One region of the Sporosarcina sp. FSL K6-1508 genome, then DNA from elsewhere that is predicted to be linked to it. Evidence: riboswitches for the same ligand, from Rfam matches in the RefSeq annotation. Region 1 holds a riboswitch; each other region holds the start of a gene.
What was found. A riboswitch is a leader RNA that binds a small molecule or an ion and turns the genes downstream of it on or off. The one in region 1 is predicted to bind thiamine pyrophosphate.
Positions count from the first base shown of each region.

Region 2: another riboswitch for thiamine pyrophosphate. It lies ahead of thiT (energy-coupled thiamine transporter ThiT); the one in region 1 lies ahead of thiD (bifunctional hydroxymethylpyrimidine kinase/phosphomethylpyrimidine kinase).
Region 3: another riboswitch for thiamine pyrophosphate. It lies ahead of MKZ11_RS10525 (acetylornithine deacetylase); the one in region 1 lies ahead of thiD (bifunctional hydroxymethylpyrimidine kinase/phosphomethylpyrimidine kinase).

Region 1 covers NZ_JBBOXF010000001.1:1,094,649-1,099,010, forward strand. Annotated here, with positions in the region: gene MKZ11_RS05070 (2-aminoethylphosphonate--pyruvate transaminase) at 1-773, shown strand, start outside; gene phnX (phosphonoacetaldehyde hydrolase) at 770-1,603, shown strand; gene MKZ11_RS05080 (histidine phosphatase family protein) at 1,868-2,410, shown strand; TPP riboswitch at 2,757-2,862, shown strand; gene thiD (bifunctional hydroxymethylpyrimidine kinase/phosphomethylpyrimidine kinase) at 2,942-3,772, shown strand; gene thiE (thiamine phosphate synthase) at 3,765-4,362, shown strand, end outside.
Region 2 covers NZ_JBBOXF010000001.1:1,570,694-1,575,055, reverse strand. Annotated here, with positions in the region: gene MKZ11_RS07705 (M3 family oligoendopeptidase) at 1-1,469, opposite strand, end outside; gene MKZ11_RS07700 (tryptophan-rich sensory protein) at 1,629-2,363, shown strand; gene thiT (energy-coupled thiamine transporter ThiT) at 2,405-2,962, opposite strand; TPP riboswitch at 3,042-3,144, opposite strand; gene MKZ11_RS07690 (hypothetical protein) at 3,255-3,593, shown strand; gene MKZ11_RS07685 (hypothetical protein) at 3,656-3,772, shown strand; gene map (type I methionyl aminopeptidase) at 3,879-4,362, shown strand, end outside.
Region 3 covers NZ_JBBOXF010000001.1:2,090,291-2,094,652, reverse strand. Annotated here, with positions in the region: gene MKZ11_RS10530 (polysaccharide deacetylase family protein) at 104-1,066, shown strand; gene MKZ11_RS10525 (acetylornithine deacetylase) at 1,210-2,475, opposite strand; TPP riboswitch at 2,592-2,694, opposite strand; gene MKZ11_RS10520 (S-layer homology domain-containing protein) at 2,712-4,362, opposite strand, start outside.

The sequences.
Region 1 (4,362 bases):
ATAGCGTGGCATACAATGACTGTCCAAAGGAAGATGAAATAAGACTTATGTTAGAAGAGGATCAAGAAATTACGCATATCGTAATGGTTCATTGTGAGACAACGACAGGCATTTTAAATCCAATTGAGATGATTTCAAACTTATCGAAGGAACAAGGGAAAACACTAATCATTGATGCGATGAGCAGCTTTGGTGGAATGGAAATCAATGTAGCTGAGCTTGAAATTGATTATTTGATCAGCAGTGCAAATAAATGCATTCAAGGGGTCCCAGGGTTTGGTTTTGTCATCGCCAAACTTGAGAAGCTTGTTGTGTGTGAGGGCAATGCACGTAGTTTGTCGCTGGATTTATATGATCAGTGGAAAGGGATGGATCAGGATGGGAAATGGCGTTACACATCACCAACCCATGTAGTGGCTGCATTCGCAAAAGCATTGGAGGAATTAGTTGAAGAAGGCGGCATTCCAGCTAGATTTTCCCGTTATCAACATAATAATCGCTTGTTAAGAGAGCGATTTGAACAAGTGAATATCCATGCCTATATCTCAGTTGAAAAACAATCGCCCATTATTACAACCTTCCTTTTTCCAAATGAACAATTCGACTTTGAAGCGTTCTATTCGTTTATCAAAGACAGAGGTTATGTCATTTATCCAGGCAAGCTGACGGACGTAAATACTTTCCGCATTGGCAATATTGGTGAAATCTATGAGGAAGATATAGAGGGATTATGTGCTAGTGTGGAAGATTATATGAAAGTGGTGGCGATATGAATAAAATAGAGGGCGTTATAGTGGACTGGGCTGGAACAACAGTGGATTTCGGTTGTTTTGCACCTGTAAATGTGTTTGTTGATATTTTTAAAGACGCTGGTATTGACGTGACAATGGGAGAAGCAAGAGAGCCAATGGGGATGCTGAAAATTGATCATATCCGCGCTATGTTATCCATGTCTAGAATAGCTGTATTATGGGAAGAAAAGTATGGAAAGTCATTTAACGAACAAGATGTAGAAAAGTTATATGCGGAATTTGTACCTGCGTTGATGGCTTCATTATCAGCATATACGGATCCAATTCCTGGAGTTATAAAGGCAATTGACGTATTAAGAAATCGAGGATTGAAAATCGGATCGACAACGGGCTATACAACTACAATGATGGACGTCGTTGTTCCGAATGCGCTGGAAAAGGGGTATTCTCCAGATGTTTATATTACCCCTGATGATACAAATTCGATTGGAAGACCGTATCCTTATATGGTCTATCGGAATATGGAGCTGCTAAAACTATCGGCATCATGGAAGGTAGTAAAAGTAGGCGATACGATTTCAGATATTAAAGAGGGTGTCAACGCGGGTGTTTGGTCAGTTGGTGTCATTATTGGCAGCTCTGAAATGGGGCTGAGTTTAGAAGAATTTTCTAGCCTATCAGAAGCTGATAAAGAAACTGTGATTTCTAAAACGGAAGCTACATTTATGCAAAATGGCGCTGATTTTACGATTTCGACGATGCGGGAACTTCCGCAGCTTATAGATCAAATAAATAGTCTTATTTCGGATGGCAAGCGGCCAAATTCAAGAACAGCATTGGTGCTTGTATAGGCAGAGGAAATAACATGCGACGTTCATAACACGATCGACAGTCTATTAGTACGAAAAAATGCAGTAAATACTCTACTCTCAATTGAGACGGGAGTTTTACTGCTTTTTTTATGGTAATTTGCAGTTGGAAGTGGCGCTTGTAATTCCATGCGGAAGCTTGGTATTTTTAAAGTATCAGAAAACTGAGATGTTTTCTTTGAAGAATAAAAGGGGAATAGAGTGATAGGGATAACTACAATTATTTTGCGAAGGGGTGGAGCGTGTATGGAAAAAACAATATATATCGTGCGTCATTGCTCCGCAGAAGGACAGGCACCACACGCAGAATTGACCGCTGAAGGGATTTTACAGGCGGCGCAACTTGCGGAATACTTTGATGGTATCGAGGTGGATCGAATTATTACAAGTCCATTTTCACGTGCACGTCAAACGGGTTGGCCTTTAGCGGAAAGAAAAAATCTACATGTAGAAGTGGATAGTAGACTTGGAGAACGCGTACTGAGTTCAACTGAATTCAAAGACTGGTTGATAAAGCTGGAAGATACTTTTTTAGATCTTCATCTGAAATACGATGGTGGAGAGTCTTCACGAGAGGCAATGACGCGGGTCTGTGATGTGCTGGATGAGTTGGAAGAAGGTTCGCAAACCGTGCTTGTGACACATGGCAATTTAATGGCGTTGTTGTTGAGGTGTTATGACGAACGATTCGGCTTTGAGCAGTGGCAGGCACTGACGAATCCGGATGTGTATATGCTACGGATAAAGGATGAAGACTCTGAAGTAAAACGGGTGTGGGACTCCAAGTAAAAACAGGCCGATTGGATAGCGGCCTGTTTGTTGTATGAAAGTAGTTTTGTGTGAATCTCAACCCATTGCTAAACTAGTTGTAATGACCGCGGCGATAATAATGAGTGATCCGAAAAAACTGATCCACATGGATTTGTCAGGATTAGTAGGTCTGCTGTCAGTTTTGTGCATAAGTGGCGCCTTCTTTCAGTTTGGTATCTTTCACTATACTCTTCCCGGACTCTTAATGGAATAAACTATTTAAGGGTGATGGCTTGATTTTTTTACGATTAATTAATTGATATGGGGATCATCTTCAACGTTTCCGAGCGGGTTATGGTACACTTAACTCAAAGCTGAATATTTAAACAACCACTAGGGGAGCCTTTTTAAGGCTGAGACGTGCATGGATGCGCGGACCCTTGGAACCTGATCCGGATTATACCGGCGTAGGAAAGTGGGTACGCCCTTTATGAATTGTTAAATGGCTAGCCGCTTTCTAACGCCACCGGGAAGCGGCTTTTTAGTATAGGTAAAGGGGTGGCGAATCGGATGGTAGATGTGGCATTGACGATTGCGGGGTCTGACAGCGGCGGCGGGGCCGGAATACAAGCGGATTTAAAAACGTTCCAGGAATTAGGCGTTTTCGGTACATCGGCGCTGACCGCGGTAACGGCACAAAATACATTTGGTGTAACGGCAATTCAACCGCTTGAAACGGCTATGATTACAGCGCAAATACAGGCAGTTATGGAAGATTTCAATGTCAAAGCGATTAAAACGGGGATGTTATTTTCGGCGGAGATTATCCACGCAGTGGGAGATATGTTTCATTGGAGTGGAATTCCGCTTGTCATCGATCCTGTAATGATTGCGAAGGGGGGGGCATCGTTGCTGAAAGAGGAAGCAGTTGAAGCATTAAAGACGGTCCTCGTCCCTCTCGCAGCGATTGTGATGCCGAATATTCCTGAGGCAGAAGTGCTTGCCGACATGACAATAAAAACGGAGATAGACATAGAACAAGCGGCGAAACGTATACTGGCTTTGGGCGCAGAGGCGGTCCTCATTAAAGGGGGCCATCGGAAGGAAGCGTCCTATGCAGAGGATTTGTACATGGGGGCGGACGGAAAACGATTTTCGGTCCGCGCACCGTGGATTGATACGAAAGATACGCATGGAACAGGGTGTACGTATTCTGCGGCGCTTACGGCGTTTCTGGCAAACGGGGAAACTGCAGCGAATGCCGTTATCGAGGCAAAATGTTTCATCCATGCTGCGATTGAAGATGGACTTAAAATTGGCGGCGGCCATGGTCCGACGAATCACTGGGCTTATGGGCGCCGTACGACCAAAAGAATGGAAGGAGTTGTCGTAAATGGATAAGCAGACAGTGAACTTGTATTTCATCATGGGCACATTGAATTTGGCGGGACGCAATCCGCTGCATGTATTAGAAGAGGCACTAAAAGGCGGCGTAACGTGCTTCCAATTGCGCGAAAAAGGACCTGGGGCGTTAACGGGTAAAGAATTGAAAGCTTTCGCACTTGAATGTCAGCAATTATGTGAACAATATAGTGTTCCTTTCATCGTCAATGATGATATAGATCTTGCGATTGAAATAGGGGCGGATGGTATTCATATCGGACAGGAGGACGGATGCGTTTCGGCAGTGCGTAAGAAGGTTGGGCCGGAAATGCTGATTGGCGTTTCTACTCACAATGTAGCGGAAGCGATTGCGGCAGCTGATGCGGGGGCGGATTATATCGGTCTTGGACCAGTTTACGAGACACAGTCGAAAAGTGATACACAACCTGTTATTGGGATTGAAACGGTCAGTGAAGTGGTAACATTGCTGCCTGGCTTACCAATTGTTGCAATTGGCGGTATTTCAGAACGCAAAGCCAGTGCTGTCATTAAAGCTGGCGCCTCGGGTATAGCGATTCTTTCTGCAATTTCCGGAAGTGAAAACCCGG
Region 2 (4,362 bases), 480 kb from region 1:
TGTTGTGCTTCTGCCATTAATTCGTTCAATCTAGCTGCCGGCACAATACCATTTTTGCGTTCTTCATAGAACCTTGTTTCGAAAAGAAATCTTGCATGGATATTCATAAAGAATGCTACACTACGTTGAATTTTGTCTTCCAGCAACGCAATTTTTTCATCCTTCGTTTCCGCGGCTTTCACTGCAGCATCTGCGACAATCATCTCCGCGAATGTCGATGCTGTTTCAGCTACTCCCATCGCATATTGACGATTCATCCAATGGACGGGGCGCAGCGCGTATGAATGAAACGCGTGGCCTAGCTCATGGGCAAGTGTTGCAACATTTGACATGGTGCCACTATAGGTCATGAATATACGGGACTGTTCGGACACCGGCATACCCGTACAGAAACCGCCGGGACGTTTATTCGGACGGTCTTCCGCCTCAATCCAGCTATCTTCAAAAGCCTGACGGGAAAACGCTTCTAACTCTGGTCCAAATTCACCAAAATGCTTTAAGATAAATTCTGCGCCTTCTTGATAGGACATCTTTTTTGTCGATGCTGTTACTGGTGCATCAATATCATACCAGTTCATCTTTTCAGTACCTAGCATTCTCGCCTTCACCTTTAAGTATTCGACAAACGGCGCTTTATTTGCACCAATTGCTCCCCACATCGCATCAAGTGTTTCTTCACTCATCCGATTACGAAGAAGAGGTTCTTTTAATACCGAATTCCAGCCTCGTTTTTTGTAAACTTCCAGTCTAAAGCCAGCAATGTGATTTAAAGCCGATGCAAAGAAATCTTCTTTCCCTTCCCAAGCTTCTTCCAATGCCTCAAATGAGCTTTTTCGTACGTTTGCATCTTCATGTGAACTTAGGTTATTCGCCTGGCCTACAGAAAGTTCTTTTTGCTCCCCAGCCAATTCAATTTTTATTTTTATATCGCCGACGAGCATGTCGTATAACTGCCCCCAGCCATGATAGCCGTCGACGCTTAGTGAGGTAATTAAACTCTCTTCCTGTTCGGATAGTTTCAATTCGACTTCTTCACGCCACTCGTTCAGTACAAATGCAAACTCTTTGAGTTCGTCCGACTCGATTAACCCATTCCATGTATCCTCATCCGCTTTTGCAAGTGTTTGCCTAATTTTAAGCCCGACCGTAGAAAAGCGTGCCCCAAGTGCGCCCGTTTCACCTTGCAGTTGTAATGCTTTTTTATCTGTTGTATCTGCCGCAAGGAAACACCCGATAACAGCGCCTGCTTGCGACAGATTAAGTGCAACCTCTTTCAGGGATTCAATTAGAATTGACACTTCTTTTGCTACATCTGCTGACTTAGGAACTAGAAATGCAGATGCCGTTTCTTCTAATGAACTGAGACTTTCTTTCAGATTATCCAAGTGTGTTCGCAATTCTTGTGATCCACTTCCACCTTTAAAAAACACATCAAGATCCCACACTTCTGAATACATTTTTTGCGTCATTATAATTCCCCCTGATTCATTCTAAATTTTCCAAAAACACCTCTTGATTATAACATGAATATTCGGGAAGCGAAATATTACAATTGTGACGGAAGGTTCATACTTTCCTTCGCAGGTTCTCCCATTCCTCTGTATACTGTTCAGTAGGAGGATTTAAATATGTTTAGAATTATGATTATGATTTTTTCGCTCATTGCAGTTATCCTAGTCAATGCAGCTGCGAATATAATGCCTATCAACGGTAAAACAACTGGGGAAATTTCAAATAGCTTACCAGTGCTATTTACACCAGCAGGTTATGTATTTTCAATTTGGGCAGTTATTTACCTGCTTCTCGCTATCTGGTTGTATGGCTTCATGCGAAACAAAGCAACAGTTGAACATGCGTTATTTACCCGAAGAGCTGTCCTATTTGTGACCAGCTGCCTATTTAACATTGCTTGGATACTGCTCTGGCATTTTGGCTTTTTTGAATGGACGATTGTTGTCATTGTACTACTTCTCGTCACGCTATTGACCATTTACTTTACGTACTCTAAAAGAGATAATCATTTTTACGAAAGAGGTCCGATTGCTGTCTATCTTGGCTGGACTTTTGTCGCCACCATTGCAAACGTCAGCTATGTCCTGACGTTGCACGAGTGGTCTGGGTGGGGTCTAAGTGATCCTTTATGGACCGTTATCTACCTAACGTTTGCTACTGCGATTGCTCTTCATTTTTTGTACCATTATGCAGACATAGCATTCAACGCAGTTTTCATATGGGCATTTATTGGCATTGCAGTAAAAAATGGCGGAGATGAATTATTCGTTTCAGCTGCAGCCCTATTTCTCGCTGCCTCCATCGCAGCCTCTATTTTCTTTAGAAGAAGATCACTTACCTCTACAAAATAAAAAAATCGCCGTCCTCCAACAAAGGAGAAAACGGCGATTTTTTATTTACGCTCAAGAAGACGCGGTGCTGTAGTGAACAATAAAGACGTTACAATCGCTGCCAAAATAATTGCCGGTATCATGTAACTTGCATTATAAAGTAATGAATAAAGCCATACAGGCTGTCCTTCGGGTGCATAAGAAGCAAAGAATACGATTCCCCCGATAAAGTGGATTAGATATCGAAGAAAACCACCGATGACTGTTCCTATGACAATTGCAGTAACCATCGATCCTTTGTTACCTTTTGCTTTACTGCTTAACAGCCATGCTAGCGTAACACCAGCTACTCCGACGAGCGTATAAGCGACGAAATAATCGAGCGCCGCCTGTATAGGGTTTAATACAAATCCACCCATCAGAAGTTGCAATACACCTGATACGAACCCTGTCAGCATGCCGCCCATAATGCCCCAACGAAATGCCATGATGACAATCGGTAACATCGATAGTGTCACCGACCCACCCTGTGGCATTTTAAAACCAATCTGATCAAGTACAAATGAAATCGCACCTAAAATAGCTACCTCAAGTAAAAGTTGAAGTTTTTTCCGTTCCAATTTTATTCCTCCCCCTACCAGTTCAGCGTAGGATGTGGCCATAAAAAAAGACATCCCGGATAGATGGGACATCGAATATGTCAATTTCCATCCACATCCCTACGCAAGAATAATCTTACAGGTTCTAAGGGTCAGGACAACTTGTCCAATCTCAGCCAAAATAGGCACCCCTTGTGGTTCCAGTAATTCAGTTGTCCATTACATTGTATAAGATGGCCCCCCTTTAAGCAAGATGATTAATAAGGATGGAAAGTATCCGATATAGTAAAAGTACAATGGAGGGATATCTTTGATGAACAGTAAACTACTAGCTGCCTTATGCTATTTTAGCGTTTTTTTCGCCCCTTTACTTCTGCCTGTCATCGTTTATTTCGTTACGGACGACCGGGAAGTAAAAACCCACGCAAAACGCTCATTTGTTTCCCATCTTGTTCCTACCGTACTTCTTATTGCGGGATTAGTCATTTTTTCTTTTTCAATGTTTTCCTTTACGTACAGCATGGATGAGATGCCGAGCGGAAATTTCGGCTTTTGGCAACTAACTCCCCTTCTTTTCATGCTTGTCTACGGAATACTCTTATTGGCTATTCTTATTTGGAACGTATTTCAAGGCGTCAAAGTATTGAGATAAATGTTTACAAAACAGCCATTACGGGAAAAAGTAAGAAATGCTTTATCTAGGAGTGATTTCTGATGAAACTTGGCAGATTACTGAAAACCGCTATAAAATGGGCACCCGTCGTCTATCCGATTGTACGAAAAGTGATGTCGAAAAAAAAAGCGGCTGGTACTACAATTCCACGAAGATAAATTGAAAGCCTGCAAACATTTTTAAAGTTTGCAGGCATTTTTGTTCACCTCATTATGATATAGTATGGTATGAAAAAGAATGAACGGAAGAAAGGACTTGTGCATAATGATTGCAAAAACTGAGCAAGAAATTGAAGCGTTAAAAAAAATCGGCAAAATTGTTGCTGAAATCAGGGAAGCGATGAAAGAAGCAACCGTCCCCGGTAAAACGACGAAAGAAATCGATGATATTGGAGGACGCCTATTCGAAGAGAAAGGTGCAATCTCGGGACCCATCGCAGAGTATGATTTTCCTGGCTTTACATGCATCAGCGTTAACAGTGAAGTTGCCCACGGTATGCCTGGTTCACGCATCATAGAAGACGGAGATCTTGTTAATATTGACGTCTCTGGTTCCTACAATGGTTATTTTGCTGACACAGGCATTTCATTTGTCGTTGGTACACCCGATGACAAGAAACAGCAATTATGCGATGTGGCTAAAAGTGCTTTTGAACGTGCAATGACAAAAGTTAAAGCAGGTTCTAGCTTAAATCAAATCGGTAAAGCAGTTGAACGCGAAGCAAAAGAACATGGCTTAAAAGTCATCA
Region 3 (4,362 bases), 1.0 Mb from region 1:
GTCATGGATTGACAAACGAGCGGATTATATTGCGTTTTAGATAAGTATTAAAAATCAATGTTGGGGGAGATTATGATGAAGTGACTACAACTAGGAGGAGAACATGAAGAATACATTTCTAATACTATTTGTGTTATTAAGTGGTTCAGTTCTGTTTTTTCTTGGCAATTCGAAAAGTCTACCTATCCCATCAGATCTTATAACGACAATGGCAATTCCGACAACTGTTGAAAATGAAGACTTACTCAGCAAAATTCAATCCTATGCATTGGCGAATGATATAAAACCAATTGATGCGACTGTTGATAAGATATGGAAAGCTATTCCAGGCTATAACGGATTAGTAATTGATAGCAAAGCAAGTTATCAAAGTATGTTGGCTGGCAATGATTTTGATGTGAAAAAACTTGTTTATAAAGAGGTTTCACCACAAGTTCATTTGGAAAATCTGCCCCCATCTCCTATTTATAAAGGTAATCCAGAAAAACCTATGGTCGCGTTATTAATCAATGTTGCGTGGGGCGACGAATACATCCCAGACATCCTGGCAACTTTGAATGATTCTAACGTCAAGGCTACATTCTTTTTTGACGGCAGTTGGGTTAAAAAGAACCCTGATTTAACTTCCATGATTAACTTGGAGGGGCATGAAATTGGAAACCATGCCTACAGTCATCCTGATCTTAAACAGCGTTCTAGGGAGGAGACAATCGTTGAATTGACAAAAACGAATGATGTCATTGAAGAAACACTTGGCATGAAGCCGAAGTGGTTTGCCCCACCGAGCGGAAGCTTTAATCAGGAAACAATTCTTGTTGCTAATGAACTCGGTATGAAAACCATTCTTTGGACGGTCGACACGGTTGACTGGAAAAAGCCAGCGACAACGGAAATGGTAAATCGCGTTTTGACAGGTGTGGGAAATGGCTCAATGGTTCTTATGCATCCTACAAAACCCACGTCTGAGGGATTAAAATCGATGATAGATGGCATGAAAGACAAAGGATACCAACTAGGTACCGTTAGTGATTTAATGAGTGAAAAACGGATTGACGCGTTTGAATAAAGAGAAGTTTTAAATTGGAAAGTCTCATTAGTAACTAAAACGGAAAGTGTTCAAGCACTATTACTCAACGAACACTACACAGACTCTTCTATAAAAACGTCTTCCAGCAGATAGAACCGATGGAAGACGTTTTAGCGTTTCTCTTATTTTTTCATATTACACCATTCAATTATAAAGAGCATAAGCGTCTTGGTAAAAGTTAGTAACTCATCGATGCTTATCTTTTCATCGACAGAATGAGCTTCTTCCAACTTCCCGGGTCCATAGATAACTGTTGGAATTCCTGCCTCACCTAACCATCCCGCGTCTGTTACTGTTCTCGACATACCGATGACTACAGGACTTTTTTCGGTTTGCTCATGACAATCTGCAAGCAGTTGAACAGCTGCATGATCCGCGTTCATTTCCAGCGCCGGGAATATTTCTCCTCGCTCTTCAATCATCGATTTTCCGCCCCAGCGATATTGAATCGGATTTTCTCGCAGCCATGGATCCGCTTTGGCTACATGGTTAAGGTGATCTTCAATTTCATTCACCACAGATTGATACGTTTCATTCGGATAAAAGTGAACAGTGATCCAAAGTCGGCATTCATCCGCAACAAAAGCCGCATGTCTTCCACCTTCTATAACTGCCGGGTTGATAGTATTCATACCCGGTGCAAACCCCGGATACTGTTTTGTCACGGCCCAGTGACGTTCCAAGTCTTGCAGTCCAGCAATCACTTTCATCATCTTCTCGATCGCACTGGCCCCCTTGACGTTACCACCTGCATGGAGCATACTCATCCTCATCGCATCATGGAAAACTTCCTTACTTTTGATTGTTATCCAGCCGGTTATTACACCACCCTGACCATGAATTTGACGATCACTGCCATCTACTACAAGCGCGAAGTCTGCCGTATAGCCTTTTTCCATACACGAAAGTGTTCCAGCTTCTCCTGCTTCCTCCCCAATGACCGTCTGGATTTGCAAATCGCCTTTAAGTTCAACACCCAATTCCCTTACTAATTTAACGGCCATTAAAGTCGCCGCCACTGCACCTTTCATATCAGAAGTTCCCCGTCCATATGCAAAGCCATCTTTCGTCGTCAGATCAAAGACAGGCACAGTCCACTCTGTTTCATCCCCCACTTCCGCAACGTCTATATGACCATTAATGATTAAGCTATTATGCAGAGTGCCATCTGTTCCTTTTTTAATGCCTATAACATTTGGATCGCCAGAAAACACATCCCAACTAGCCGTTTCGAACTTCTCTTGTTCTAAAAAGTCTTGAATATACTTCTGCACGCCAGCTGTATTTCTTGCAGGCGGACTGACAGTTGGAAATCGGACCAGATCTCCAAGCAATCGCAACAACTCCTCTTGACGTTCATCAACCAAGCTACTGATTCTCTTTTCCATTTCACCCATCCATTCTTTATCTATATTTTACTTCAGTGAAACTGTAATGGAATAGAAAACAGCCGCCTTCCATAATTGGAAAGCGGCTGTTTTCTACATATATAAAGACAGTGATTGTAGGATTTCAGCTGCTTCCCTACGCTAGTATGAACTAGATCAGGTTCGAAGGGTTTACATGTATGATGCGTCTCAGCCTAAACGGCTCCCCTAGCAGTATCTATTTAATTAGTGTTTTTTTATAATGCGTCCGTTCGTTCTTCACCCTCTGGAAGATACTTCAATAAGTCGATATCACGTAAACCATTCTTTATTTTGGTTGTGTAGCCAAGCTTTTCATTCGATAAAAATGATGCTTTTGAAGCGATCATTTCTTCTAGCAAAGGCAAATACGTCGGATCAATATCTTTCCAAAGTTTGTACGAATTTAATAAATCCTCTAAAGTCAGATGCTTGTAATCATCGCCTTTATAATCACCCAGTGGAGAAATACGGTACCAAATATCGCCGCTATCACGAAGCCAATCATCTTTTTCCGCTACAATCGCTGTTTGAACAGCTCTAGCAGCATCTAAATATTTCTGATCATGGAACTCATTGTAGGCCATGAGTAAAATGTTCATACCGCCCAACACGTGATTCATAGAAGCATGCGTCGTCACTTCCTGTGCAATTGGGAAGTAATCTGAAATGTAATAGGATTTGTCATTCACAGGGATAACATTTCCTTTACTTTTTTGCGAAACAAGTAAGTCCGCATAATTACGTAGCGGTTCTTTCGCATTTTTGATTCCAAAATCGGCACCACTATTATAGTAGAACAACGCAATTTGCTCATTAAAACGTGTATCAATGAATGGAGCAGTAATGTCGTATAGATCTTTCAAATAGGTGCTTGTGACTTCTGTTTCCCAGTACTCTTTGTCGCCTTTGAAATTCTTCAAATTAACAAAGGAGTTGTAAATTAAGTTCTCAAAATAACGATCTTCTTGCTCATTATATAATACCAGCGCTCGATCTTCTTTTAATAGAAGCAAGTTTCTTCCATAGCCTTGCCCATTATCAGGCATTGGTTCTGTCGTTGTCGCCATTTTATTGAATGCACCACCCGCAGTATACCAATTATTACGTTTTTTATAATACTTGGCTGACTCCTGCATCCAGCTCTCCATATTCTCTTCATTTGCAAACAATTGACCATCCGCATTCATATACCATTGATCTACGATGTCATCGCCTTTTGAATTCAACGTATGAACGGATAGTAGAGTAGAGCCAACTTGGGCATACGATAATGCTTCTTTTTCACCTAGTAATTGACGCATGTAGCTGTAACCCTCATCCTCATACTCCAATGACAATTGCTTCGATAAATATGACTGTCCGACCATCCGCTCTTTCACTGACCCGTCTTGCTTTACAAAACGCAGTAAGCCTGTTGGATAGGACGTTGTGTCACTGCCAAAGACATCTTCTTCATTACGTTTAATCTTGTAGCGGTCATAACGGTTTAACTCAAATGAAGCAACTTCATTTTCTTTTTGAATAACATCAACCGTTACAGCAGATTCAGTAGGATTGTTAATTTTCGAAAACAAGAAGTAATCCCCATTATCAAAAGAACGCACCGTTAGCTCTATTATTGCACCTTGTTCTCCGACATTATATGTGTAAATATTATCTCGTGAAAACGTATTATCAATTCTCGTATGATTCGTGAAAAGGATATCCTCTGCTGATCTTAAGTAAATCGGATGTTCATCAAATGACACCTTCATTAAATGAACAGTAGAGGGAATTCGAATAAAATTAGGCGACAGCTTTAAATTAGTTAACGCATACTTTTTGATGGTTTCAATGTTACCATTTTCTACAAGTCCTTGATGCAGA